Regions from separate parts of the Vallitalea okinawensis genome, predicted to be linked through region 3. Evidence: riboswitches for the same ligand, from Rfam matches in the RefSeq annotation. Region 3 holds a riboswitch; each other region holds the start of a gene.
What was found. Region 3 has a riboswitch for glycine ahead of gcvT (glycine cleavage system aminomethyltransferase GcvT). Riboswitches for the same ligand answer to the same signal wherever they lie in the genome.
Positions count from the first base shown of each region.

Region 1: it holds a riboswitch for glycine, as region 3 does, so the genes downstream of both, gcvH (glycine cleavage system protein GcvH) here and gcvT (glycine cleavage system aminomethyltransferase GcvT) in region 3, are expected to answer to the same signal.
Region 2: it holds a riboswitch for glycine, as region 3 does, so the genes downstream of both, C1Y58_RS25380 (PTS sugar transporter subunit IIC) here and gcvT (glycine cleavage system aminomethyltransferase GcvT) in region 3, are expected to answer to the same signal.

Region 1 is NZ_PQDH01000007.1:41,343-51,719, forward strand. Features, by position in the region: gene C1Y58_RS17695 (FAD binding domain-containing protein) at 1-451, opposite strand, end outside; gene C1Y58_RS17700 (nucleotidyltransferase family protein) at 429-1,028, opposite strand; gene lipA (lipoyl synthase) at 1,541-2,404, opposite strand; gene lipB (lipoyl(octanoyl) transferase LipB) at 2,415-3,083, opposite strand; gene gcvH (glycine cleavage system protein GcvH) at 3,120-3,503, opposite strand; glycine riboswitch at 3,636-3,746, opposite strand; gene C1Y58_RS17720 (hemerythrin domain-containing protein) at 3,998-4,552, opposite strand; gene fdhD (formate dehydrogenase accessory sulfurtransferase FdhD) at 4,758-5,450, opposite strand; gene mobA (molybdenum cofactor guanylyltransferase) at 5,457-6,062, opposite strand; gene fdhF (formate dehydrogenase subunit alpha) at 6,084-8,783, opposite strand; gene nuoF (NADH-quinone oxidoreductase subunit NuoF) at 8,807-10,377, opposite strand, start outside.
Region 2 is NZ_PQDH01000029.1:1,925-12,301, reverse strand. Features, by position in the region: gene ftsH (ATP-dependent zinc metalloprotease FtsH) at 953-2,770, shown strand; gene C1Y58_RS25395 (HD domain-containing protein) at 3,095-3,994, shown strand; gene C1Y58_RS25390 (AraC family transcriptional regulator) at 4,288-5,124, shown strand; gene fni (type 2 isopentenyl-diphosphate Delta-isomerase) at 5,194-6,207, shown strand; glycine riboswitch at 6,400-6,497, shown strand; gene C1Y58_RS25380 (PTS sugar transporter subunit IIC) at 6,686-7,705, shown strand; gene C1Y58_RS25375 (Gfo/Idh/MocA family protein) at 7,824-9,086, shown strand; gene C1Y58_RS25370 (TIM-barrel domain-containing protein) at 9,262-10,377, shown strand, end outside.
Region 3 is NZ_PQDH01000010.1:129,117-139,493, forward strand. Features, by position in the region: gene C1Y58_RS21775 (Gfo/Idh/MocA family protein) at 1-729, opposite strand, end outside; gene C1Y58_RS21780 (ThuA domain-containing protein) at 731-1,393, opposite strand; gene C1Y58_RS21785 (AraC family transcriptional regulator) at 1,510-2,328, opposite strand; gene C1Y58_RS21790 (lipoate--protein ligase) at 2,340-3,317, opposite strand; glycine riboswitch at 3,646-3,744, shown strand; glycine riboswitch at 3,745-3,827, shown strand; gene gcvT (glycine cleavage system aminomethyltransferase GcvT) at 4,152-5,261, shown strand; gene gcvH (glycine cleavage system protein GcvH) at 5,328-5,714, shown strand; gene gcvPA (aminomethyl-transferring glycine dehydrogenase subunit GcvPA) at 5,766-7,115, shown strand; gene gcvPB (aminomethyl-transferring glycine dehydrogenase subunit GcvPB) at 7,112-8,569, shown strand; gene lpdA (dihydrolipoyl dehydrogenase) at 8,619-10,001, shown strand; gene C1Y58_RS21820 (Crp/Fnr family transcriptional regulator) at 10,071-10,377, opposite strand, start outside.

The sequences.
Region 1 (10,377 bases), on a different contig from region 3:
CTTTTTGAAAGTCTTTTGAACTTAAAAAAGTATTTAAAGATATTTGCCCTTTTTTATAAAAAACTAACTCAGTATCGAGTACTAAAAGGGGTGTTATTAAGTCTGAAAACCCATACTTCCCAGCAATAGTTCCTCCAATTGTAGCTATATTTCTGATAGGTACTCCCATAATTGTGCCAATGCTTCTAGTTAAAATCCCATTATAATGAGATTTTAAGGATGCATTTTTCTCAAGCTGCCTTAAGGTTGTCATGCATCCGATTTCATATGCATCTTCTGTTTCAATAATTTCATCTAGTTTTAGGGGTGACAAATCAATAGCTGGGTCAACTTCTTTAGGTGATAGTTTGAGCCAAGCTCCACCTGCAATAATGGTTGCCCTTGAATTCGCAGTCAACAAGGTATAAGCTTCGTCAATAGAATCAACCTTATGGTAAGTTCTTATATTCACTTGTTAGCACTCTCCTCTCTACTCTTTTTTTTATAATCATATAATCATTGATTGTATCCACATCGTATAAAATCCCCTCATCTTCAACAGAGATACAACTTAGATTCTGTCGATCACGAAAGACTTTTAAGTTTGATGAAACCGGTTCCTTTATTAAGGCTGCTATGAGTTTTTTCTTAATAAAAATAGGATGTCCTTTTCTCCCATTATATGTGGGAATAACTATGTCCCCAGTCCCTCGTTTCAGTTTTTCACATGTCGATGAATGGATCATCGGATAATCACCAGGGGTTAAAAAAAAGTCATTTTCCATTTCTGCAACACCACGTTTAACAGAACTAAACATACCCCTGTCATAGTTTTCATTCTTAACTAGTTTGACTTTATCATACTCACGTACAAGCCTTTTCGTTTCTTCAAAATGATGTCCTCCAACAACTACTATTCTTTTGCAAAATGGATAGAAAGCTTCAATGTTTAAAGATAGAATAGACTGTTGGTTAATCATTAATGCCATCTTATTGGTTTTAGCTCGACTTGAATAGCCGCCAGCTAAAATAACTGCATCACATGTCATAATACCTAATAACTCCTTTCTCTCCCATATTGTCTTCTTCTACGATTTTTATGTACAACAAAAAATCCTCAATTAATAATCTTAATAGAAGTAAAATAAACTTTAAAACTGAAAGGGGTTATAGTCAATGATTCTGTAACATTTGTAGAATGAGATTAGTAAAGATTGATGTTAATATTATAGGGTGAAATATAAATAAGTTAGACCTGATTGCTGGTATAAGTTTGATTTGAGTTTAATGGAATTAAATTAAGTAAGATAGATGTTTAGTTTGAATAAATAAATGAAATATTAGTTTAGTGATATTAAATAATTTTAATTATATTATACATTCATAAGGTTATTTTTGTCAATTGTTTTAATCATTCCTCCTAAAAAATGTTATAGTTAACATACAAAAGTGTCTAATGCCACATTACTTTTATAAGCAAAACGCAATACTTTCCTACACTAAAAAAAGGGCGTATCGCCCTAAATATTTTTCATTTATTTATGAGATGCCCCCCGCTTTTTTAATCCTCTTTGTTATTATACATCTCAGCAGCATTGTATGAACTTCTTACTAATGGGTCAGATGCTACAAAGCTAAATCCAAGCTTAAGAGCTTCTTCCTTATACTTATTAAAAATTTCCGGATGGACATACTCTTTAACGGGGTAATGTTCTTTGCTAGGTGCTAAGTACTGCCCTATCGTTAAGAAATCACATCCTGCTTCTCTTAAATCCTTCAATACCTCTAACACTTCTTCTTGTCTTTCTCCAAGACCTACCATTATCCCTGATTTGGTAAATATCTTATTATCAACAGCCTTTATATTCTTTAGCAATTCCAAAGATCTTTTATAAATTGCCTCTGGCCGAACTTCATTGTATAGTCTTGGAATGGTTTCAATATTATGATTGATTATTTCTGGTTTAGCATCCACTATTTTTTTAAGAGCTTCTTTATTCCCCTGAAAGTCTGGTATCAGTACCTCAATAATAATTCTTTTCTGATATGATTTTATGGCTTCTATGACTTCAGCAAAGTGTCCTGCTCCCCCATCTGCTAGATCATCTCGTGTTACGGAAGTAATGACCACATGCTTTAGTCCAAGTTCTTTAACGGCTTTTGCAATATTCTCAGGTTCCTTTTGGTCAACCATCTCTAGGTGTCCATGGGATACGTTACAGAATTTGCAATGACGTGAACATTGGCTCCCCAAGATCATAAAAGTTGCAGTCCTTTTACTAAAGCATTCCATTCTATTAGGACAACTAGCTTCTTCACAGACGGTATTTAATGATAATCTTTCAAGTATCTCTTTCACAACATCTAAGCTTCGCCCTTTATTTAGATCTATTCTAAGCCATTCTGGTTTTCGTAAGACGTTCAAAACATTCCTCCTATTTTTGAATACTAAAATTTTTTTCATGATAATCACATTTAAACACTTTACAGAAGTATTCTAAAACAGATTTATATTCTTCATCAAAATCAACCTTTTTTCCTATTAAGTTCTCAACGGATGTTACACCTTTATCCCGGATACCACAGGGTATGATAAAATCAAAGTGATTCAAATTTGTACTAACATTAAAGGCAAAACCATGCATCGTAACGCCACGTTTAACAGCCAAACCAATTGCAGTAATCTTAGAATCACCAACCCATACACCAGTATGCTTTGGGTTTCTATAGGCACTCATATTATACTTATCACTCAATAAAGTAATAAAAACCTCTTCTAGATTCTCGACAAACTGTCTTAGAGTCCTCTTTGATTCTCTTAAATTGAATATAGGATAGCCAACTATTTGACCAGGTCCGTGGTATGTCACATCTCCTCCTCTATTGGCTTCAAAAATCTTTATGCCATTGTTCTCCAGCATGTTTTTTGCACCAATAATGTGTGACCTATCTGCTTGCCTTCCTAAGGTTATAACAGGTGGATGTTCTACCAGAATTAATGTATCATCAATCCTATTATCTTGTCTTTTTTTTAATGTTTCCCATTGAATTTCTAAAGCCTTATTGTATGGACATCTTCCCAAATTTAATACATTTAAATTCATCTAACACCACCTCCTCATTGGCACTTTAATACAACATTAACTTTCACTTTTACAAAATTCTTCGTATTCTTTTGATTTCATTAAACCATCAAGCTCAGTATCATCTGACATTTCTAGAGCCAGTATCCAGCTTTCATATGGCTTTTCATTAAGAAGTTCTGGAGAATCTTCAAGTTCATCATTAATTTCTACTACTTTACCTGAAAGAGGTGAATAGGAGTCTGAAGCAGCTTTTACTGATTCTATTACTCCATAAACATCTCCAGCACTTAACTCATCATCAACTTCAGGCATTTCAATAAAAACAATCCCTCCTAAAGCATCTTGTGCATAGTCAGTGATACCTATAAAAGCTTTTGCTCCTTCAACCTTGATCCACTCATGATCCTTTGAATAATAAAGTCCTTCTAATATTTTCATTGTAACTCCTCCTATATTTTTTATTATTGCTTTAAAGCATTAAATAAATTACCTTGGTTTATAAACTCTCTTTTTCTCTTTAACTTTGAAACATAAAAAAGAGAACATAAAGGCATTGCAAAGCAAAACACCATTATATTCTCTGTCTTCTAACCTGAGAGTTTCTACACTACTATCAATTTTAGCCATAATAGTGTATTTCACCTTCGGCGCCGGTGTACCGGGCTCTCCAGAGTTCCATCAAATAGCACTACTTTTGCCTGAAAGTTTCTATAATAAGTCTGGTAGTCTTTTATATTGCTTCTTCGGCTTCTTAAAAAGATATCTCATGCCATCATCACTTGGTCATATTAATTTTGAATATATTTCTTAGATATTTTTATCATATAACACTTTTCTTAAAATTACAATAATGAATAATGATAATTTTGCATTATTCGATTAATTCCTTGAATGACCCCTGCCTTGGCAGGGACAGTTGTTTGAATCACTTACTAACCTACTTTATTTTCCAGTTCCTCTAGAATAGCTATATACTTCTCCTGTACTTTGTTATCAGTAGCTGTCATTTCAATTTTCTTAGATTCTTTTTCTATTCTATCAAGGATTTCAGTGGATAATTGCTTCTCACCAAGGGGATAAATAAGATTGTCTTCTTTATCAATATGACGATATAATAAGTGTGTATAAGAAATACTATTAGCAATGACATCTAACTTAGCTTCTTCATTGCCATCCTCTACTTCTTTCACAGCCGCTTCTAAGTTTTGCATGTATAATCGACCTTGGTCATGCTCTACTAACATGCCTGTTACAGGACCTAACCTATTTTCTTCATTAAGGTTTATTTTCAATTCTTTAAATAATAGTTCCTCTTCTTTACTATGATGATGTTTATCGGCATAATTTCTTACAAAGTCAATTACTTTATAAAAATCTTTATAATCTACTTCTTCATGATTTAATATCTTCATGCATACTTTTCTTACTACTTTAAGCATTCTTAGAATATATTGATGTTCTTCCATCATAATTTTTATTGATTCCATAGGATCATCCCTTCGTTTTTAAAATCAATTTATCTTTTATAGTATTAGCCTTATGTATCGTTTCATATTCCATTTATCAATCGGCTATATTATAAAGTATATGGGAGAATCATATGAATTTCAGTAACCCATGTTACATCTATAAGTTTACACCTCTTCTCTCTAAATAAACTGTTTGATCTAAACTTGTATCATTGTCCCCTTATTACGCGTAGATATTCATTCTTCCTCCTCTAACAAAACCACAAAGCTGCATGTTAAGTTCTCTAGCCATATCTATGGCTCTATCAGTGGGTGCAGATCTTGAAGCAAGAATAGGAATCCTCCATTTAGCGACTTTTTTAATAATTCCAGAAGATACTCTACATGAAGTTAGTATCATCTTATCCTGAAGGTTAACGTCTTCTAATAATGCCTTTCCTATCACTTTATCAACGGCATTATGTCTCCCGATATCTTCTCTAAATATAAGTATCTTATTTTGATCACACAAGGCACAACTATGAACTCCTCCAGTCTCCATAAAAAGCTGGGACTTTGAATCAAATATCTTCATCAACTCAATAACTTGTTGAGGTGCATAATAAATAGTCGTTGTATTTAAGACTGTTTTATCTATAGGATTGATGGTAAATTCTTCAGATAGTTGGACATAAGCCTTTCCATCCTTATAATCAACCTCAATGCCAATAATTTGTGTCTTAGAACTAATTAATTCATTTGAAAGCATATAACCAAGAGTTAATTCTTTCAAAAATTCTGGTGTACATGGTAGCTCAATAAAGGTTTTTTGATTGATAATTATATTCAGTATATATTCTGTTATAATCCTATCTTCAGTATTTATCAAGTTCCCATTATGATATTGCTGTATCCTATATTGTTTGGTGGCTTTCATATTGATCTACATCCTTTTACTCAGTATAGCTGAAAATTTATCTAAGTCTTTTTTATTATTAAGATTAATAAACATTTCCCAATGAGGACTAAAAAACCTTGCTTCTTTTTCTTTAATATAGATACAGTCCATATTTTTTACTAAATCAAATATTGATTTGTTATTACTTAACAAATAACATTCAATAGCATTTATTAATCTTTTTGAATAGAAAGCATTAAAAGGCTCTATCCATTCTCTGTATCGTGTTATACATGCATCAACCTCTCTTATTTCTAGTTTTCTTTTCATATATGTAATATAATCCAAATTGATGATTGGCATGTCACACGCAATAACGTAAACATAGTGACTGGATGCATGTATTAATCCACTATGTATGCCACATAAAGGTCCCTGACTTTTAATCTGATCACTGACTATTTTACAGGATGAGTTTTTATAATACTCGGGGGTATTTGTTACAATAATAATATCGCTAAATGCGTTCTTTAGTTGCTCTGCGAGATAATTAATAATAGATGTTTTATTGATGTATAGTAATTGTTTATCAAATCCCATTCGAGTACTTTCTCCACCTGCCAAAATGACTGCTGAATCAAATCTATTCATGAATAGTCTCAGCCTCCTATACTACCCTCCATTATGATCAATCTTTTCTATTCTAACTGCACATACTTTAAGTTCTGGGATTTTTGCAATAGGATCCAATACTGAATTGGTTAGATAATTAGCTGCTCCATCAGCAAAGTGAAAGGGCATAAAAACAACCTCTTCATCAACGATATCCTTTATTTTAACACTGGTAGTAATTTGCCCCCGTCTAGAAATCACTTTAACCAATTCTCCATCTATAACACCTAAATCTTTTGCCGTTAATGGATTTACCTCTATGAAAGATTCAGGTGAAAGTTGATTTAATCCCTCTACCCTACCAGTCATTGTTCTTGAGTGAAAATGATATAGTAATCTACCTGTAGTAAGAATGTATGGATAATCTGCATCAGGTAACTCTGCACTTTCAACATAGCGTGCTGGCTTAAACAATCCTTTGCCTCTTGAACACTTTCCCTTATGCAAATACTTGGTACCTTCATGATCATTGGTCCCACATGGCCATTGGATACCTTCTCTCTTAATACGTTGATAACTTATTCCACCATATTGAGGCGTTAGTGAAGCAATTTCATTCATGATATCAGAAGGTCCTCCATAGGACTCTTTGTATCCGCATTCATTCATTAACCTCATTATGATTTCCCAATCTGCTTTGGAATCACCAATAGGTTCGATTGCCTTTCTTACCCTTTGAATTCTTCTCTCGGTATTAGTAAATGTACCATCTTTCTCCGCAAATGATGCCGCAGGTAGAACTACATCTGCATAATCAGTCGTCTCATTCAAAAATATATCTTGCACCACTATAAAATCTATTTTTTTTAGGGCTTTTTTTACATGGTTTAAATCCGGATCAGATACCATTGGATTTTCACCCATTATATATAAAAACTTCAACCTGCCTGCCTCACCCGCTTTTATCATTTCCGTAACTGTTAATCCTACTTCTGATGATAACTTAGCATTCCATTTATCTTCAAATTTCTTAATAACATCAGACCTGAATACTTTTTGATAGCCTGGTAAATCACTAGGCAGGGCGCCAAGGTCGCAGGCACCTTGAACATTATTCTGTCCTCGCAATGGATTAACCCCACATGATTCTTTACCGATATTACCACAGAGTAATGCTAGATTTGATATACTCATTACCCCTTGAGTTCCTGTAGTATGCTGTGTTACACCCATGGAATAAAAAATGCTTGCCTTTTCTGCTTGACTATACATCCTTGCTGCTTTTCTAATATCCTCCGCATGAACACCACATATCTTTGCCACTCTTTCAGGATTATACTCTCTTATAATGCTTAGAAGCTCTTCGTAATTCTCAGTACGCTCTTTGATATAGTCCATATCTTGTAATCCTTCATCAATGATGACATGCATCATACCATTGTATAGAGCCACATTAGTTCCAGGTTGAAGTTGAATGAAAACTTCTGCCTCCTGTGCTAATGTGATACGTCTTGGTTCAGCAACTATAATCTTAGCCCCTTTTGCCTTTGCCTGCCGCATAAAAGCCCCTATAATTGGATGAGTTTCAGTTGTGTTAGAACCTGTAACAAATATCACTTCAGCCCCTAATACTTCTTGAATACTATTAGTCATGGCACCGCTACCTAAAGTTGTCGCCAGTCCAGTAACTGTTGATGCATGACATAAACGAGCACAGTGGTCAACATTATTTGATCCAAAAACTACTCTTACCATCTTTTGAAATAAATAATTTTCTTCATTGGTCACCCTAGCAGAAGAGAAGCCACCTAATGCATCGGGTCCATGCTTAGCTTTTATTGCTTTAATCTGAGACGTTATTAACTTAAGTGCTTCATCCCATGAAGCTTCTACAAGCTTACCTTCTTTTCGTATAAGAGGGGTTTTTAATCGGTCAGGATGATTAATAAATCGATGTCCGAATTTGCCTTTTACACATAATAGTCCATTATTAGGCAAACCTTGTGTAGGGTCTACTCCCAATATTCGGTTATCTCTTACTACAAGCTCCATTTGACAACCTACTCCACAATAAGGACAGGTGGTTTTAACTTTTTTTTCAACTTCCCAAGTCCTATACTTTTCTTTTGATTTTGGCATTAAGGCACCAACAGGACATACAGATACACAGTTACCACAAGATACGCAACTTGAATGAGCAATCTCCTCTCCAAAGGGAGGCGTCACATTGTTTTTAAATCCTTTCTCATCAAACCCAATTGCGCCAACACATTGCAATTCATTACATACTCTGACACATCTACCACAGAGAATACATTTGTTTTGATCCCTATAAAAGAATTGATTAGAACTGTCCAGTGGATAATCTTTAACTTCTCCCCCTTTAAACCTCGTATCTTTAACATCGTATTCATAACAATAATCTTGTAATTGACACCCTCCAGCTTTTTCACATGTCATACAGTCTAATGGGTGATTAGCTAATAAAAGCTCTAATACAAGCTTCCTAGCGTTGATCACTCTGTCAGTATTGGTTTTAACAATCATCCCTTCAGAAACTAGTGTCCCACATGAAGGGGCAAGTTTTTTTCTGCCCTCTATTTCTACAACACAGATTCTACATGAAGCTCCTTTCCCTTCATCTAATGACTCAAGGTAACATAATGTAGGTATTTTTATAGCCAACCTTTTTGCAACATCTAATATTGTACTCCCCTCAGGTACCTCTACTACTTGCTGATCTATGGTCATTCTAACCATCCGAAGATTGCCCCCTTTTGGTACTATTTTTTGATTATTGCGTGGAATTGACAACTGTTAAAGCATATGCCGCATTTGATGCATTTGTCTTGATCGATAAGATGAGCTTCTTTTCGCTTGCCAACAATAGCATTTACTGGGCATCCCCTAGCACAAACAGTACATCCTATGCAATTTTCTGCATCAATCATATATGTAAGCAGCTTTTTACATTGCCCTGCAGGACATTTTTTATGTACTACATGAATTAAATACTCTTCGTAGAAATTATTCAATGTAGATAATACAGGATTAGGAGCTGTTTGACCTAATCCGCATAAGGCCGTATCTTTTATCATGTTGCTTAACTCCTCTAACGTATCTAAGTCTTCTAGTGTACCTTCTCCCGATGTTATTCTATCTAAGATTTCATATAGTCGTTTTGTTCCCTCTCTACAGGGAGTACATTTACCACAAGATTCCTCTACAATAAATCCCATATAAAACTTCGCTATATTTGGCATGCAATTGTCTTCATCCATAACGATCATTCCTCCAGAACCCATCATGGAACCTTTTTCAATTAATGTATCATAATCAATAGGTATATCTAAGTCTTTTTCAGTTAAGCACCCACCAGATGGTCCGCCTGTTTGAACAGCTTTAAATCGTTTCCCCTTTCTAATACCTCCACCAATATCGTAGATAATCTCTCTCAAAGTAATGCCCATTGGAACTTCAATTAGTCCAACATTATTGACTTTACTAGCCAGGGCAAAAACCTTTGTTCCCTTGGATTTCTCTGTCCCCATACTTCGAAACCAGTCTGCTCCTTTTAATAGTATTATGGGTATGTTTGCAAATGTTTCAACATTATTGACAGTAGTAGGCTTTTCCCAATAGCCAGCCTCAGCTGGAAATGGAGGTTTTATTGTTGGCTCTCCTCTTTCCCCTTCTATTGAGTGAATAAGGGCTGTTTCTTCTCCACATACAAATGCACCAGCACCATATTTTAACTCTATATCAAAGTCAAATCCTGAATTCATTATATTTTTACCAAGAAGTCCACAATCTTTCGCATCATTAATTGCAGTTATCAATCTTCTTGTAGCAAGAGGATATTCTGCTCTTATATAAATTTTTCCTTCAGTAGCACCTATTGCATATCCACATATGATCATTGCTTCTATAATCGAATGTGGATCTCCTTCAAGAATAGATCTATCCATGAATGCCCCTGGATCTCCTTCATCAGCATTACAGATGACATACTTCCTATCATTTTTGTATTGGCTTACATAGCGCCACTTCAATCCAGTTGAAAATCCTCCACCACCTCTTCCTCTTAGTCCCGATTTTTCAATCTCATCTATTATTTGGTTTGGCGGTAACTTATCACGTAAAATATTAGCTACAGCTAAATACCCATCTACAGCAATGTATTCTTTTATATCTTCTGGATTAATTACTGAACAATTTCTAAGTACTACTCTTCTTTGTTTCTTATAAAAATCCATATCCTCCATTCGTTTTTGTATTTCTTTATTGACTGGTGATCGATATAAAAGTCTTTCAACACAAACGCCCTCTATTATATGACTTTCTACTATTTCTT
Region 2 (10,377 bases), on a different contig from region 3:
ATTTTCAAAAGAAGTCATCTTTATGCACACTTTTGGCTTGCATATTGATATAATATTCACCGTAACCCCCCCATATTAATATAGATTACGTTGTTTGCTATACTGAACAAAAGAACAAATACCTTCTCCTTTGCAATGAAGAGGCGGCCCCGTTGGCTGCCTCTTTTGCTATGCAAAAGTATGCTCTTATCTTCGGCGGAATAGCCATCTTACGTGATCGAATTGATTAACGGATACTCTTATTTATTACAAAAAAATACAGGATACAAAGACTTTATGATTTATGAATAAGAAATAAGACTTTATGCATAGAGAATTCTACAGCAAATTAGTTTGTCGTATAAAAATATACAACGAAAGTTTGACAAATAGTGAAAGTTTATGCACACTGTATACACGTTTTTTGTTATAATAATAGATGTAAACCCCCCATATAATATAGATTGTTTAGTTTTACTACACCCCAAAAGAACAAATACCTTCTCCTTTAAAGCAGCAGCGATGCTGCTTTTTTACTATCTAAAAATAACATGATATGAGAATTCATGAATCTAAGTCATTAATTTCTGAATAATAAATATATTCAATTAACTACTTATTCTTTTGTAGATTTTCAACATTAAAATGGGTAAGTGAAGATAAATCTGTAAATAAATATAAAAAATGCACGAAAACCAAAAGGCAATAAATGTATCTTTATGCACATTTATGGCATAAATATTGCTATAATAATAATTGTAAAACCCCCATATGATTAAGGTTTTTGTTGTTTGCTACACCCAAAATATAAATACCTTCTCCTTAGAAAAGGACAGCGCTGGCTGTCCTTTTCTTGTATATACGCTTGGCCCCTCTTACCAATATTCTTATAGATGGATATAATTCCTTTAATTTACATAGACGTAACGTGCTGTAAATTATATAATATTATTGTCGAGAAAGGGGGAAAGCTTTGAAGTATATTAAAAATAATAAAATAATAATTACAATTATGTCGGCTTTAATCCTTGCCATATTGGTGGTATTAATAACAATGAATACAGATCAACAAGTTAATTTAAGTTATAATGAATTTTTAGATAAAGTGGAACAAAATTTAGTTGGTGAAGTTATAACATCCGACGCTCAAGATATAAAAGTTAAACTCAATGGGGAAGAAGACATAACTTATATAGTTCCAAACCCTAGAAGTGAAGACTTCAAAGAATTTCTACTTATAAACGGGGTAAAGGTAGTAGAATCTGAAACATCTTCACAAATCCAACTCATTCAGGCTATCCTTTTCATTGGACTTTTTCTAGGGATATTCTATTTCGTATATAAACAAATGGGTCAGAATCAACAAGGTAATAAAATGAAGATGGATTTTAAAGCTATTAATGCCAGTAGCATAACTTTTGAAGATATTGCAGGTAATGTAGAAGCTAAAGAATCCGTTAAGGATATCATAGATTTTCTCATTAAACCTGAGAAGTATGCTAAATATGGAGCTAGAATGCCACGAGGGGTTATCTTTTACGGTCCTCCTGGAACTGGTAAAACTCTCATGGCTAAAGCTATAGCAGGTGAAGCCGACGTACCATTTTTCTCCGTATCAGGATCTGACTTTGTCCAAATGTATGTAGGTGTAGGGGCAAGCAGGATCAGAGAGCTCTTTAAAAAAGCAAGAGAACATGGTAAAGCAGTTATTTTCATTGATGAAATTGATGCGCTTGGTAAGAAAAGAACAGCAGGAGCAGCAGGTGGTAACGATGAACGTGACCAAACACTGAATGCTCTTCTAACTGAAATGTCAGGTTTCAGGGATAGTGAAGGGATTGTAGTTATTGCTGCAACCAATCGATTGGACATATTGGATTCAGCCTTGTTAAGACCAGGACGATTTGATCGTCAAGTTGAAATTGGTTTACCGGATATAAAAGCGAGGGAGAGCATTTTAAGTCTACACATTCGTAATAAACCTTTAAGTGAACAAATTAATCTAGAAAAATTAGCAAAACAAACGGTGTATTTTAGCGGTGCTATGCTGGAAAACTTACTCAATGAAGCAGCAATTTTTGCAGCAAAAGATGGTAGTAGATTTATAGAAATGAATCATATCGACAAAGCATTTTATACAGTAGTAGCAGGCGCTGAAAAGCAGGATAGAAGTATGATCGATGAGCATGATAGACATATTACAGCTTATCATGAAGCAGGTCATGCACTAATGACTAAACTGGTAGCACCACGTAATTCCGTGACAAAGGTAACCATCATCCCTAGTGCCAAGGGAGCAGGTGGCTTTAGTATGAATATTCCTCCTGACAAGATGTATTACTCAAAAAAAGATATGAAAAGTCAAGTTATGATTAGCTTAGCTGGTAGAGCTGCTGAAGAGATTATCTTTGGAGAAGACGAAATAACAACTGGTGCTAGTAACGATATTGAAAAAGCAACGAGTATCATCAGTGATTATGTTCACAAATATGGAATGAGTGAGAAACTAGGTTTATTGAATATGAAACTACTCAATCAGGGTAGTGAGTCAAATGCAGTCGCTGAGTGCAGAGTGCTCATGAATGAGCTTTACCATGATACAAGGGAATTGCTTATTGAAAATAAGTATTACCTTACTAATCTAGCTAAAGCTTTATTAGAAAAAGAGACTCTTTCAGAAGATGACATCGAGATGATTTTAGCTGGGGAAGAGCTGATAAATACTGAACAGATGGATTTTTCTGATGCTGATGACTTTCGACAAACTGAATTAAACGGAGAGTTGATTTAGGATAACAGTTGTTATCCTTTTTTTTTGTGTGGGAATAAAGGCTTAGATACAAATTTTTATGTGGTAACAAAAATTAAAAATCGTGTAGAAGATAATCGTCTTTTTAAATTTTTAGCTATTCAAGATGAAGATAGAATCTACCAAGTAGGATTATCTATTGATACCCTTATAATTTCTAACGAAAAACCTGATTCATATTAATGAATCAGGTTTTTTATACTTACTTGGAAAAAGCTTCATCCACTAGCAAGTTTTAAAAGCATATTGATATACTGCTAATGAGATACTAACTCTAGAAAAAAAGTATTGAAGAGGATGAAGTTTATGAGTAAATTATTAATAGAAGATGCGAAAAAGCAAAATGAGTTTCAGGGTAGATTCATGATTTTTAAAAACTTAAATGATAATGGAGAGCGACTGATAGCCATTATTGGGAATGATACCGGTGATATGAAGGTCAATATAAACCCTTACAAAAAAGATCTTAATGTTGGTGATGTTATAGAAGCTAAGGCAGTCAATGACAGAGGTATTGAAATCAATACCTATAAAAAAGTAGAAGATGTAGATGTGGATGACTTTCTTCCATCACTGCCAGCTGAAGATCTTGACCGATATGTTAAGGAACTCGATGAACTAACTCAATCAAGTATTCACTCCGAAGAAGGGAAGCAGTTGAATACTTATTTTTTTGATAATCCTGCATTTATGGAGAAGTTTCAAAAAGGCATAGGGGGATTGGTTCAACATCATAATTACCTTGGTGGTTTGGTAGAACATACATTAAACGTTATGTACTTAACTAAGGTTTATGCTGAACGTTATCATGTAAAACATAAAGAGTTAGCTATTTTAGCAGCTAAACTTCACGATATTGGTAAAATTGTAGAGTACGATACAAATGGTCCTTTTACAGTAACCATGCGTGGTGATATGGAAGGTCATATTGTTATTGGATTATCCATGCTTGAAAAAGCTTTTGAAGCAGGAGGAGCATTATATTCAGATGAGTTTAAAGATAGACTCAGAGGAATTATTGTTCAACACCATGGTAAAGTGGAGTATGGTTCTCCTAAATCAGCAAACACGCCAGAGGCTTATATTGTTAATCTAGCTGATCAAGCTGATGCAGTTATGAATAAAATAGAAAAAATCAAAAAAGAAACAAAAGAAGGTACATGGTCAGAATATGACAGAAGAATTGGTACACGTCTATTATTCTAGTGTAGGTAAGTACTGCGTTTTGCTTATAAAAGCAATGAGGCGTCAAACCTCATTACTTTTGATATATTTCGCTAACGAAATAATCAAGCAACAAACCATACTTTCCTGCCCATACTTGGAACGTGACGTTAGTCACTTTACTTGTGGTATAGGAAAGTACTGCGTTTTGCTCGCAAGGAACCATACTTTCCTATCTCCAGTTTAAATGTGGCGTTAGCCACTTTTGTACTGATAAAACCTCAACAAGTTTAGCATAATCTGCTATAATGAAAGAAAAACCGTGGAGGCTTTTTATGCTGAAGTTAGAAAGCTATATTGAGATAGATACATTAATGACCTTCTATTATTTTGATTTTGCTAAGAATTATGTTTTTAAAGGTGAAAAACATAATTTTTGGGAAATGGTATATGTAGATAAGGGTGTTCTTGAAGTTATGGCTGATACGAAACATTATGTTCTAAATGCAGGTCAAATGATTTTTCATAAGCCCAATGAATTTCATAGTTTATGGGCTAATGGTGAAGTTGCGCCTAATGTTGTAGTTGTATCATTCGTAAGTCATTCAGATATAATGAAGACTTTTGAAAAAAAGATACTTCAATTAAATACTGAACAGAAGGAACTGTATAAAAAATTTATCAAAATAGCTAGAGGGCATTTAAATAAACATCATGAATTAATTGAGGACAATCCAGTAATAAGACAAATGCTTAAAATGAGCTTGGAAGCCTTTTTGTTAGAAATGATGCAAAATCAAGATGAAAGAAAATTGCCAGAATCCCTTCCCACAAAAGAAAGAATGGAAAAAGATATTGTTGATCATATTATTGAGTACATTAGAAAGAACTACAATATAAATCTATGCCTTCAAGATATTGCGGGGTACACTAACTTAAGTACATCATATATTAAAGCACTATTTAAACGACGTATGAATATAAGCTTAATGCGTTATTATAGACAGGTTAGAATTGAAAAAGCAAAAGAATTAATGAGAGAATCTTCAATGAGTTTCACTGAGATAGCAGATAAACTGGGATATGCATCTGTTCATTACTTCTCCAAGCAATTTAAAGATATAACAGGAATGACACCAACAGAATACTCTAAATCAATGGTTAATTATTAGAGGATTCTGTTAGAATACAGTGATTACTTATAATTTAGCAACATTAAACACATAAGATGAGGTGGCCACATGAGTAGAGCAAATAGAAAGAAGGATCACATTAGGATTTTTGAAGCATGTGAATTTGGTAATAGAGGAATCGATTATTTTGAGCAAATGAAGTTATCCCATAATGCATTACCTGAAATAGATTTTAATGACATTGATACATCTACAGTATTCCTTGATAAAAAAATTGGTTATCCAATAATGATTAATGCTATTACGGGTGGAATTGAAGAAGTTTACAAAATGAATAGAGACTTAGCTAAGGTGGCAAAAAGATTTAACATTCCCATGGCTGTTGGATCTCAATCCATAGCTGTTAAGAATAAAGGAGATAAGACAAGTTTTCAAGTTGTTCGTGAAGTCATGGGAGATGGTGTTGTTATTGCCAATATCGGTGCAGGTCAATCATATGAGCATGTTTATGAAGCAGTTCATATGATAGAGGCTGACGCTATCCAACTCCACATCAATGTTGCTCAGGAAATTATCATGCCAGAAGGTGACCGTTCATTTAAGGGGGTAATAGAACATATTGCTCGTTTAAAGGAGCGTTTAGATTGTCCTATAATCGTCAAAGAAGTTGGATTTGGCATATCTGGTGAAGTGGCAAAGAGACTTCAAGATGTTGGCATAGAATATATTGACGTCAGTGGAAAAGGTGGAACCAATTTCATCGAAATAGAAGATCAAAGAAACAACAAAAAAATTTATGAAGACTTTTATGAGTGGGGTATACCTACTCCAGTATGTATACATCAATGTCGACAGGAAGCATCGAATTTAAAACTCATTGCTAGTGGTGGTATTCAAAAAGCTGATCATATTTTTAAGTCGCTAGTATTAGGAAGCCATATCGTTGGTATGAGTGGTAGAGTATTGGACGAGTATTTAAAGAATGGTTTACACCAAACAGAGAGTTTTATTGAAGATTTATTGCATAAATTTAAAATTTTTATGTTGTTGACAGGATGTTGTGATATAAGTAAAATTCAGTATGTTCCCTATCACTGGGAGAAGATGTTATTGGAAAAATAAGAGAATAAAAAAGTTAAGGAAGTGCATTGACTTTTATGGAAATTCTCAATATACTATAATTGAATTTAAAATTGTAATGGATGAAGGATGTTGGAGATATCTTTAGTGATTTAGTCTGAAGATAACCGGAGAAGAAAGAAGGTGTGATGCTTGAAACACCTATCGAAGCTTTCAGGTCAGCCTACAATATCTGGACATTACCCTGGAGAGAGTCAATGAATTGACCATCGAAGAAGAAATTTACGTTTCAACGTAAAGAAGCTTTCAGATAAAAGGACAGGGCGTAAAAAGCGTAGCTTTGCTATTACTTTTTGCGCTCTTTTTAGTGGGGAAACAATTAACCTGCCTAGTCGGACTACGACTATGTTCTTTTATAGGGAGGCTTTTTCCTATAGTTGATGTGATAAATAATTCACAATTAGTTGACTAGATATGGACTAAAAATGAGCATAAAAAAGAACTTGAGGAGGATTAGCATATGGAAATATTAATGGGTGTTGTTTTACTTGTCTTAGTTTTAGGTGTTTTTTCATTATTTAGTCTAAAGGCACCAAAAGGTAGTCTAGCCATGTCAGGCCTAGCCAATGCTGCTATAGCTACCTTTCTTGTAGAAGCGATACATAAATATATTTTAGGTGATTTCATAGGTATTCAATTTTTAAACGAGACCGGAAGTGTTGCTGGTGGCATGGGTGGAGTTGCAGCAGCAGCCTTAGTAGCATTAAGTATGGGAGTAAACCCAATTTTTGCTTTGGTTACTGCAGTGGCTATCGCTGATTTTGGAATTCTACCAGGATTTATTGTAGGTTATTTAATGGGATGGATTGCACCTTATATAGAAAAGAAATTGCCTAAAGGTATCAATATCATCTTAGGTGCATTAATATTAGCACCTATTGCGCGTCTTGTTGCTGTAGCGTGTGATCCATTTGTTACAATTATATTGGATACAGTAGGTACAACTTTAATGGCTGCAACAGAACAATCACCTATTCTAATGGGCTTTTTCTTAGGTGGTTTGATTAAAATGATCTGTACCTCACCATTGAGTTCAATGGCATTAACAGCCATGTTAGGTCTAACAGGTTTACCTATGGGTATTGCGGCCATAGCCTGTTTCGGTGGTACATTTACAAACGGTATTATATTTAAGCGTTTAAAACTTGGAGATCAAGGAAAAGTAGTTTCAGTGATGCTTGAGCCGCTAACTCAGGCAGATATCATAACCTCTAATCCACTGCCTGTTTATTGCTCTAATTTCCTTGGAGGGGGGGTATCTGGAATCATTGCAGCCAGCTTAGGTATTGTTAATAATGCACCTGGGACTGCAGCACCTATTCCAGGAATGTTAGCACCATTTGCTTTCAATGATCCAGTAAATGTCGTCATAGCCTTAGCTTTAGCAGCAATTGCAGGTAGCTTAGCAGGCATATTTGGTGCTCAGGTCTTTAGATTGATTAAATATAAACCTGTTACCCCTGCTACCAGCAAGGCATAAAAAAGCCAAATTCATAAAAACCAAGTCTTTTTTGATAAAGACGTCAGAGTCAACCTCTCCTATAATAGTATTAAATACAATTACTGATGAAATACTTTATATAAAGGAGATGGATGAGATGAAACAAGTGACAGCGATAGTTATCGGAGCAGGAGATAGAGGAAACATCTATGCCAAGTATGCTTTAACACATTCTAAGGATATAAAAATAGTAGCAGTAGCAGAACCAGATCAAGAAAAAAGAACGCAAATGATGGAAGCACATAACATCTCTAAAGAGAATGTTTTTGAAAGTTGGGAAGAGTTATTAGCTCAACCTAAATTAGCAGATGCGGCTATCATTGCAACCCTTGATAAAGATCATTATGAGCCAACTAAACTTGCTTTGGAGAAGGACTACCATATATTACTTGAGAAGCCTTTATCTAATAATGCTAAGGAATGCGTATTACTAGGTGAGTTAGCAAAAGAATATCCTCACAAAGTATTTTCAGTATGCCATGTCCTTCGTTATACCAAGTTCTTCTCAAAACTTAAGGAACTAGTCGACCGTCGTGTGATTGGTGATATCATGACTATTAATCATAATGAATATGTTGGACGTATACATCAGTCACATAGTTTTGTCAGAGGGAATTGGGGTAACTCTAAAAGAGAAAGCCCAATGATTTTACAAAAATGTTGCCACGATTTAGACATTCTTCTTTGGCTTGTAGGAGCCAATTGTGTAAAAGTTTCTTCTTTTGGTTCTTTAGATTATTTTACTGGGAAGTATGCACCTGAAGGAGCTCCTAAACGTTGTCTTGATGGATGCCCAGCAGGTAATGAATGTGCTTACAATGCTGAAAAGATATACTTATCAGATAATGTTGGTTGGCCTGTATCCGTCATATCTCCAGACACAAGTTATGAGGCACGTAAGAAAGCACTAGAAGAAGGTCCTTACGGTATGTGTGTCTATCAAACAGATAATGATGTTGTGGATCATCAAATCGTTAATATGAGTTTTGATAATAACGTTACAGCAAGCTTAACAATGACTGCCTTCTGCAAAGATAGTGGACGTCACATTAAGATCATGGGAACGCATGGAGAAATTACAGGGGATTTTGATTACAACGAAATTCGTATCAAGCATTTTCCATCTAATGATGAAGAACTTATAAAGTTAACGAATGATTTAGCTGGTCATGGTGGTGGCGATACTGGTTTAATGAAAGACTTTGTTGAGTTAGTTAGAAATGATGGCAAACTTAAAGGTAAGACAGAAGCATCCATATCCGTTCAAAGTCACATTATGGCATTTGCGGCAGAAGAATCTAGAGTTACCGATCGCGTACTTAAGATAGAAGACTTCGTCGAGGAAGTAAAAAATAAATAATCGCTAAACTAAAGACTGAGCTCAATAGGCTTAGTCTTTAGTTTTATTTTGGGCTTTAGGGTAGATGTTGGATACTTTCTTGGTATTATTATTGTCAAACAGGTGGGGTGGATGTTATGATAGAGATAAGTGATGCGCAATCGATTGCATCAAATTTGTAAAAGGGGACTTATCTATGAAAAAAAAAGTATTTGTGTTTTGGGGCGGGGTTATAGCTATTATAATCGTTGCAGCATTGTTTTTTTATCAGCTTCCAACTCAGACAGAGACTGAAGTCAATAAACCAACTGCAGCAACAGAAGAGGAAAATGTTATAGAAGAAGAGAAAGAAGAGCCTAGAGTTCTTGTACATCAAAATGGTAGCCAGATTCGTATTACAGTATATGGAAATGCAACGATTCTAGAATATTGTATGGACAATATTTTAAAGGTGAATTATCTACCAGATAAACTAAAAGGCGAAAGTGTTGGAGTTGTTGGGCGTTCGTCATGGGTTCCAGTGGAGTATGTTGTAGAAGATCTTGAAGCCAATCCTTTGGTTATGAAAACAGATGCTATGTCCATCGCATTTGATAAAGTTGCTAACGAGCTGAAAATATATGATCAAGATGAGAATTTAATTCTTACTCAACAAGCGATAGAAGATTCGATAACGGATGAACTAACTTTTAGTCACTCTCCTGATCAGAAGTTCTATGGGATTCATGGCTTTGATGCTACTGAAAGCTCAGATAAATATTTAAGTAGAGATAAAGGCGGACGTGTTGAAGCAGGACAGCAAGGAGATTCAGGTGCACCACTTATATGGACCAATAGTGGATATGGACTATTATTTGATTCCGATGGTGGGCTTTTCAAATTAAAGGATGATACAATCCGTTTCTCAAAGAGTTCAAAGAAAGATATTGAATACTATGTGATTCTTGGAGAACCAAAAGAAATTATGTCTGGAGTAGCTGAAATCAGCGGTAAGCCGCCAATGTTTCCAAAATGGTCTTTAGGCTTTACCAATAGTGAATGGGGTATTGATCAAGAGGAGCTAGTAGATATCGTTGATACATATCGTGAAAAAGACTTTCCGATTGATAACTATACACTTGATTTTGATTGGAAAGCTTGGGGAGAAGATAATTATGGGGAATTCAGATGGAATAATGAAAAGTTCCCTGATGGTGCCAGCGGTCAACTAGCCAATGATCTCCTTCAGCAAGGGGTTAAACTAACAGGAATAATGAAACCAAGAATTTTAACAGGAACTACTCAGGGGGATTATGCCGAGGAGCATGGTTAC
Region 3 (10,377 bases):
TTGATTGAGTTGACAGGTGACATTATTTTTAAAGTTAAGTAATGCAGATATATGGGTATCTACGTTAACGGAGATCATCTTCCCATATTGCTCTTTGCTGGTAATTTTTCGCGTCTCAAAAGATTTTTTAGCTGATCCATAAACTTTTGAGACAGGACCAAGCAGGGTTACTAATGCAGTTAAATAATATGGACCCATATCAAATAGTGGACCACCGCCAAGCTGATAGTAGAAATCTGGATTAGGATGCCAACTTTCATGCCCATGACACATCATATTTGCGGTAGCAGCGATAGGCTCACCGATCCACCCGTCATCAATTAATTTTCTACAAGTCTGTATGCCAGCGCCTAAAAAGGTATCAGGAGCACATCCAATTTTTAAACCTTTTGAGTTAGCTAAGTCTATTAATTCTTGACCTTCTTCTAATGTAATGGTCAGAGGCTTTTCAGCGTAAGTATGTTTGCCGTTTTCCAAAGCTCTCTTTGCTACATGGTAATGAGCTTTAGGGTTCGTCAAGTTAAGAATGATATCTATATCTTCACGTGTATACATATTATCTAAATGAATATGTTCAATATTATATTTCTCAGCCTGGCTTTTTGCAGCTTCTTCATTAAGGTCAGCACATCCAACTAAGCAAATATTATCAAAGACATCATGTAGATTGTCAAGATAGATACTGCTTATATTACCGCATCCAATAATGCCAACATTTAATTGATTCATATCATCCCTCCTCATTATGTGACGCCCATAAGAAGCCACGTTTCATGATCTCAGTTACTTCAGGCATCTTAACAATTTCAGCTACATGACCAAGGGAACAATAGAAGACTCTACCTTTCCCCCATTTTTTAGTCCATATAACTGGCATATCAACAGTCCCATTAGTAGTGTGGTCACCAGTTGCAATGGGAAATCTGGTGGTAGCCAGAACTTCATTATTGGGATCAACATGTAAGTAATATTGCTCAGATGTAACTTCAAAATCTGCAATACCTTCAACTAATGAACTAGAGGAGTTTCTCATGTGAACGGTATAAGTTATATCATCGCCACCAGGGTGACTTACCCAATTACCACCGGTCATGAATTGCCAATCTACATCTTGGCGAAAGGCATCACACATACCACCATGGCATCCAGCCAAGCCGATACCTGATGCTATAGCTTCACGAATACCTTTACTTTCTTCAGGTTGTATTTCGCCCATGGTCCAGCAAGGTATGATCAAGTTAAAAGATTGAAGGTAAGAAATATCTTTAAAGCATGCAAGAGTATCCTTTAGGGTAACCTCATAACCAATATTCTCAAGGATAGACTTAAAATGTTGTGATACTTCTTCAGGTTGATGGCCATCCCAACCACCATAAACAATAAGAGCACGCATAGAAAAAACCTCCTTTTTCAGTATAGTTTAACTATAGCAAAAAGGAGGTACTTTTACTTCTAACTCATTGCTGTATACTACTCAAAAATTGCTCTATTCAAGCTCTAGGCTAGGTACTATCTATTTAATACGCCGCGATATTGAGTAGGTGATAAACTGGTATAATGCTTAAAGATACGATTAAAGGTTTTTATACTATCAAAGCCGCAGGTATACGCTATTTCTGTAACAGCGATATCTGTCTTTATAAGATAGTTAAGAGCTTTTTTTATACGATATTCACGTAGATATTGACCAAATGTAATACCTTTATGTTCCTTGAAATACCTAGTGAAGTAATATTTACTTAGATTGACTTCATTAGCAATCATGTCCAATGTAATAACAGCCTCATAGTTATTAGCCACGAACTGCTCCACCTGTTGGATGATAGGGTTATTTAGTATATGTGTTGATGAGCATTTATCTTTATAGTTTTTGTAAAGATGATGGGTTAATTCCAGTATTTTAGACTGGACTAGTAATGGACTTTGAATCCTATGATCAAGTGTTTTTAAGCCTTCAAAAAAGGTTAATAGTGGTGTAGTATCAATGTTATATTTTTGGGTGCTATAATAAAAGTTGTATATAAATTTACTTATATCAGGATCATTTAGAACACAATTAAATAATGATGGGTGAAATTGTAGCATGATTTTCCTATTATTCTGTTGGTCATCTATGGCATGGATAGCTTTTGATCCAATAATAAGTAAATCATCAGGTCTTAAACAATAGTCAGTTTGAGATACATGGATATGCGAGATGCCCTCGCAGATATAGAATAACTCGACTTCTTCATGCCAATGAGCTGGAAAGTGAAGTTGGCTGTTATCACTGTAACTCAAGCGAGCTTTAGCACCTTTAAAATCAAGAATTTCATGATACTCACACACTGAAATCCCCCCTAGAAAAGACCTTTAACGAATGTATCAACATCAATACCTATAAAATAATCTTCAAGATTTAGATCTTTTAATTGATCCTTAATAGCTTCTAACTCATGTTTAGTTCCAACAAGTTTTTTTTCAATGACATGAACGTCCTCTTTATTAAAGAAGTCACCGTAAATTCTTAAATCCTCTAGTGAACCATTTTTTACGTTGAAGTGATATTCAATTGTACCACCTGAATAGCGGATTGCATTAGTAAACCCATAGGTAGCTTGTTTACCATAAGTCCAATCCCATGTATCATACTTGTTATCTACTAGTTGTTGGATAGTGTTTGTTTCAGTCTCATTCAGTTGATAGAAGCTGCTATGAGAAGAACCTGTTATGTGCTTAGCGATAGCATCTACAAAATATTCAATTGACATAGGCTGAGGAAGATGACTAGAGATATTTGTTACACGGCTTTTGACGGATTTAACGTTCTTATCTTTAAACTTTAATGGATTAACTTTTAATGCCTTTGATAAATCTGCCATGTTTGAACTGAATAAAAGGGTTCCGTGATGTAAGATTCTATTTTTTGAAACATGTTGAGCGTTTCCAGAGAACTTTTTACCATCGATGGTTAAATCGTTTCGGCCAGAAAAAATAGCTTCTACACCTAGTTGATTGAGAACTTCTAATATAGGCTTTGTGAATTCTTTAAAACTTTCAGCTGTATTCTTCTCCACATTAGTTATAAAGCAAAAATTTAAATTTCCTAAATCATGAAAGACTGCACCACCACCTGAAAGGCGTCTAATGACAGGGATATTATGCTCTTTAACATGGTCATAATTGATTTCGGCAATAGTATTTTGATGGGTGCCAACGATTATAGATGGTGCATTACGATAAAGATAAAAGACATCCTCATCTTTGTTTTTTAATAAATACTCTTCAGTAGCTAAGTTGAAATAGGGGTTATTTGTTGTACTAATAATGGATAACATAATAAGTACCTCCTCAGAATGACAATTAATTTCGTAATCTATACGGTTAATGGAACCATACACTATGAATCAGAATATTAATAATTATTATAATTTAAACTATCTACCCTAGCAAGCGAATTAGAGAATAGTGAAAAATTTCTTTATTTAGATTGTAACATCATCCTCATCTTATACTAGTTAAATCATACAATTTGGTATAGCATCTTAGAAATTATTTAATGGGATTTATCAGAATAACAGAAAAATAATTATTATTGCAAATACATAGTTGATAAACTTATCATTTTGTAATATGATTAAAGTAACAGAATATTTACGTGGCTAATTGAAGTTAGCGAGAGAGATCTTAGGGCGCCGAAGATGTAATATAAAGTATAGCCAAATACTTATAGAAACTTTCAGGCAAAAGGATCGCTAGCGGATAGCACTCTGGAAAGCATTTATGCACCCAAGGAGCAATACATATGACATGTAGAATCTCTCAGGTAAAAATACAGAGGGTAAATGGCGTTTATTTATAATGCCATTTACCCTCTTTCTATTTTTAAAGGGGCATAATCTCAATAGTTTTATTAAGGATAATCTATTGATTTTATGTATATAAGTTGAATTCAATAAATTGCTATGAGCCTAGCAATTATTTAGAACTATTCACCTATAATTAAAGAATATATATTGAACTAAAGATAAATACTCGAAATGTTTAGTTCATATATAGTATTAACTAATAATTTAATGAGAGTATAGGAAACATTATAGTATGTAAATAGTGAAGTAATTGAAGTATGCAAATCTAGTAAAACGTAAAAAATCATAAAGGAGGGTATTCAATTGGATAATACAAAACGAACTTTTTTGTATGAAAAGCATTTAGAACACGGTGGAAAAATGATTGATTTTGCTGGTTGGGCATTACCTGTACAATACAAGGGATTAATAGAAGAGCATGATGCAGTTCGTCAAGCTGCGGGTCTATTTGATGTAAGTCATATGGGAGAAGTATCTGTCATTGGTAAAGAAGCAGAAAAATTTGTGAACTATCTAGTCACTAATGATGTAGAACCAATGGTAAATGGTCAAGTGATCTATACACCCATGTGTAATGAAAAAGGTGGCGTCGTTGATGATCTCTTAGTCTATAAGTTCAATACACAAGAATATTTACTAGTTATCAACGCAAGTAATACAGAGAAAGACTATGAGTGGATGCAAGGCTTATCTAAAGACTTTGATATTAAGCTAGAGAATATATCAGATAATTATGCTCAGATTGCGCTTCAAGGACCTAAAGCAGAAGAGATCCTACAACCCTTAACAGATTTGAATTTAAGTGAATTAACATTCTATACATTTAAAGATGAAACGACTATTGCAGGCAAAAAGGTATTAGTTTCTCGTACAGGATATACTGGAGAAGATGGCTTTGAAATCTATGCCAATAGCAAAGAAGCACCTCAATTATGGTCAGCCATCATGGAACAAGGGAAAGACAAAGGACTTTTACCAGCAGGATTGGGTGCTAGAGATACTTTACGTTTCGAAGCTTCACTTCCTCTTTACGGTAATGAATTAACAGATAATATAACGCCATTAGAAGCTGGACTTGGTATGTTTGTGAAGTTGTATAAGGATGATTTTGTTGGCAAAGAAGTTCTTGCAAAGCAGAAAGAGGTAGGGCTAAAAAGAAAAGTCATCGGTTTCGAACTTACGAAGAAGAGTATTACAAGACACGGTTATCCTATTTTAGATAGTGAAGGAAATAAGATTGGTGAAGTAACAACAGGATACTATTTACCATCCATTGATAAAAGTATAGGTATGGGACTTGTTGATATTGACCATGCTAAACTAGGAACAGAGATTAGTATACAAGTACGAAAGAAGACAGTGGATGCTGTTGTAAGAAGTAAACGGTTTATGGAAAAGAAATATAAGAAATAAGCTTGAAAGTATATTTAATAAAGAACTTAAAGAAGTTAATTAAAAATAAATAAGGAGGCGTTGATAATGAAAATTGAACAGGGATTATATTATACTACTGACCATGAGTGGATTAAGGTTGACGGTGACAAAGCACGAATTGGTATAACTGACTATGCTCAAGATAAGATGGGTGATATTGTTTTTGTTGAGTTACCAGAAGTTGATGAGACATATAGTGAGGGCGACGTATTATGTGTAGTAGAGTCAGTTAAGGCGGCATCAGATGTATTTATGCCATTGTCAGGAACAGTTACTGAAGCCAATGAAGAGCTAGAAGATGCACCTGAATCATTGAATGAAGATCCTTATGGAAATTGGATAGCTGAAATCGTTGAATTTGATACAGAAGCTTTAGAAGAAATGATGTCAGCTGAAAAGTATGAAGAATTTATAGGCAGTCTAGACGATTAAAAAAGAGAATTTGATTCATTAATGACATGTTAAAAGAATAGGGGGTATAACATGCATCCATATCTACCACACACGGATGAAGACATTCAACAAATGCTAAAAAGTATCGGGGTAGAAACAATTGAAGAATTATTTCATGATATTCCCGAGGAAATAAGACTAAAAGAAGAATTAAAAGTACTAAAAAGAAAAAGTGAATTTGAAACACGTAAAGATTTAAAAAATATGAGTAACCAAAACATTAACTTAGATGGAGCAACATGTTTTCTTGGGGCAGGAGCATACGATCACTATATTCCATCTACGATTGCTCCTATTGTATCAAGATCTGAGTTCTTTACAGCTTATACACCTTACCAACCGGAGATAAGTCAAGGTACTCTTCAAGTAATTTTTGAATATCAATCCATGATTTGTGAATTAACTGGGATGGACGTTTCAAATGCTTCACTCTATGATGGAGCTACAGCAACTGCAGAAGCAGCTTTTATGGCTTGTGGTCAAACAAGACGAAATAAAGTGATCATGTCATCAACGGTTCATCCTATGGTAAGAGATGTGGTAAAGACATATCTGGATTACAAAGATATAGAATTAGTAGTTATCGATGAAACTGAAGGAAAAACGGATGTCGAAAAAGTTTTAGATTCTATTGATAAGACAGTTGCAACGGTTATTATACAGAGTCCTAACTTTTATGGAAAGCTAGAAGATGTCGAAAAGATTGCTGAAAAATTACATGAGAATAAAGGATTACTCATTATGAATGTGGATCCGATTAGTCTAGGTATCTATAAGAGTCCTGGCGCATGTGGTGCTGACATCGTAGTTGGAGAAGGTCAGTCATTAGGTAATCCTTTGAATTTTGGTGGTCCTTATCTAGGATTTATAGCTTGTAAGCAGAAATTTATGCGAAAATTACCAGGTCGTATTGTTGGTCAAACAGAAGATGTTAATGGTAAGAGAGCGTTTGTTCTTACATTACAGGCTAGAGAACAGCATATTAGAAGAGAAAAAGCTACATCTAATATCACATCCAATCAAGCACTATGTGCATTGATGGCTACAATTTACTTAGCAACCATGGGGAAAGAAGGTCTCAAGGAAGTAGCAAGTAATTGCATTAAAAAGGCTCATTATATGGCTGAGAGGTTACAAGGAATTGAAGGAGTAGACGTTCAAATGAATCAGCCCTTCTTTAAAGAGTTTGTGATTTCCATCGATTCTGATAAGACAATAAAAGCAATCAACAAACAGTTACTTGAAAAAGGTTTTATTGGTGGTTATGACTTAGGAAAAACATCACCTTTATATGAAAATAAAATGCTCTTATGTGTAACGGAGAAACGTACACGTGCAGAGATTGATCAATTTGTCAAAGAATTGGAGGGGATCTTATGAAATATGAAAAAGTAATATTCGAGTTATCTAAAAAAGGACGTAAAGCCTTTACCCTTCCAGAAGATGAGTTTCCAGAAGTAAATATCAATGAATATATTCCAGAGCATTTAGGACGTCATGAGTTAGATTTACCTGAAGTATATGAGGTAGATGTCATACGCCATTATACGAACCTCTCCAATAAGAACTTTGGTGTGGATACAGGATTTTATCCATTAGGTTCCTGTACAATGAAATATAACCCAAAAATAAATGAAGAAACATCAAGTCTACCAGGTTTTGCCCATGTACATCCTCTACAAGAAGAAGAAACTGTTCAGGGTTCTTTACAGTTGATGTACGAATTACAGGAATCTCTTAAAGAAATTACAGGTATGGCAGAGGTTACTTTGCAACCGGCAGCAGGTTCACAAGGTGAGTTAACGGGACTTATGATCATGAAAGCTTATCATCGTCAACAAGGTGATGAGAAGCGTAAAAATATCATTGTACCAGATTCGGCTCATGGTACTAACCCAGCAAGTGCTACCATGGCAGGCTTTAAAGCCGTTCAGATTCCATCTAATCCTAAAGGTACCGTTGATATCGAAAAATTGAAAGAGGTACTTAACGATGAAACGGCGGGTCTTATGTTAACCAATCCTAATACTTTGGGTATCTTTGAAAAGGATATTGTGACTATTGCAAAGATGGTGCATGATGTAGGTGGTCTACTTTACTACGATGGTGCCAATATGAATGCTAACATGGGGATTACTCGACCAGGTGATATGGGTTTTGATATCGTTCATCTTAATCTTCATAAGACATTCTCAACACCACATGGTGGTGGTGGTCCAGGAAGTGGACCTGTAGGTGTCGTGGATAGATTAGTGAAATACCTACCTCAACCAATGGTACAGAAAGTAGCTGATAGATATACATTAGATCATGAAAGTCCAGATTCCATTGGATCATTGAAAAGTTTCTACGGCAATTTTGGTGTCTTAGTTCGAGCGTATACTTATATTAAGATGATGGGAGCAGAAGGTCTCAAGAAAGCTAGTCAATTAGCAGTATTGAATGCTAACTATCTAAAAGAAAACTTAAAAGATACTTATGTTCTTCCTATAGAAGGGGTATGTAAGCATGAGTTTGTTTTAGCTGGACTTGGTGATAATGAACATCATGTTATTACCATGGATGTAGCTAAAAGACTAATTGATCATGGCTTTCATCCACCAACTATTTATTTCCCGCTTATCATTGAGCAAGCTCTAATGATTGAACCTACGGAAACAGAAAGTATTGAGAATCTTAATGCTTTCATTGATGTCATGAAAAATATTGCTAAAGAGGCAAAAGAAGACCCAGATGCATTACATGCAGCACCAATAACCACACCTGTTGGTCGTTTAGACGAGGTAAAAGCGGCTAGAAATCCAGTACTTAAGTATAAAGACTCAATCCGCTGACATTTATTAAGAAGTACGTAGCTACTTTTCTCAGAAAGAGGTGGAAGAAATGAAAGATATAACCTTCATTGGCGGTGGTCCTGCTGGTTATGTAGGAGCCATCCGCGCAGCTCAGTTAGGTGCTGATGCATGCATTATTGAAGCAGATGAACTAGGTGGTACCTGCTTGAATAGAGGTTGCATACCAACAAAAGCATTGTATCGTAATGCTGAAGTTATAGAGTTGATCAAAAAGAGTGAAGAATTTGGAATTAATGCAGAATTACTTGAAATTAATATAGATATGATTCAAAAAAGAAAGGAAGATGTAGTAGAAACCCTAGTAAAAGGTATTCATCATCTTCTTAAGAAAAATAAAGTAGAAGTAATCTATGGTAATGGTATTTTATTAGATCCACAATCCATTAAGGTGTTACGCAATGATGGTGAAATTGATGAAGTAAAATCAAAAAATATCATCATAGCTACAGGATCAAAGCCATTCCTTCCACCAATACCCGGATGTACAAGAGAAGTCGTTAAAACCACTGAAGAAATGCTAGCTATAGATTGCATACCTAATCGAGTAGCTATCATAGGTGGTGGTGTTATTGGTATGGAATTTGCGTGTATTCTTAATAGTTTTGGATCTGAAGTGACAGTTGTGGAAATGATGAATAATATTTTACCAACTGTGGATAGTGGCATCAGTAAACGCTTGAAAGTCATGTTGAAGAAACGTGGTATTAAGTTTATGACTGGAACCACTGTCAAAAATATTCGAGATGAAGTTGATGTCAAAGTAATTACAGTTGAGGATAAAAAAGGTGAACATGAATTAATAGCTGAAGAAATTTTAGTATCCACAGGTCGGGTACCCAATGTGGATAAATTGGGACTTGACGAAATAGGTATTGTATATGATGGTAAGGGCATAAAAGTTAATGAAAACTACTCAACCAATATCGATCATATTTTTGCAATCGGAGACGTTAACGGTGAAAGCATGTTAGCTCATGCTGCATCTTATCAAGCTGTTAAAGTTGTAGAACATCTTTTAGAAGATAAAGATGTGGTACCTTCACCAGTGCCAGGTTGTATTTTTACTTCACCAGAAGTAGCAACAGTGGGTATAACTGAAGATGAAGCCAAAAAAGAAGGGTTAGCCTATGTAACCAATCAGTTTAACTTCTCTGCTAATGGCAAAGCACTTACCTTAGGAGAAGGTGAAGGATTTGTTAAAGTGATAGCAGATAAAGAAAGTCATCAAATTCTCGGTGTTCATATCATGGGACCACATGCATCTGACCTCATTAATGAAGGGATATTAGCTGTGGAAAAAGGATTAAAAGCTGAAGACTTTACATCTATCATTCATCCACATCCAACACTGGGCGAAGCTTTCCATGAGGCAGTTTTAGGCTTAATTGGTGAAGCGATTCATCAAGTTTAAACGTAATTGAATAAATAATTTTAAGATATGCAGGAATTAAAGAGATAGAGTCTCTTGTTCCTGCATTTTTTAATCTTTATAACTGGAATTAACTAAACTTTTCAATTTGTCTTCGTTTAATATGATAATTTTATTTCTACTTTTGGCAAGAATACCTTCATCACACATTTCCTTAAGAGTTCGTGAGAGATGACGATAAGTCGTTCCCAACATCTCGGCGATATTACTATAGGAAGAGGGGAGAATAACTTCTTTTGATGACTCTTCTCTATGGGCTGCTATATAGCTGGCAATACGATTTTTAACAGGATAAAGTAGATTAGAAGAGCTGTAATAGGATAGTGTGAAGAGCTTTTCTCCTAGACTTTTATTAAGA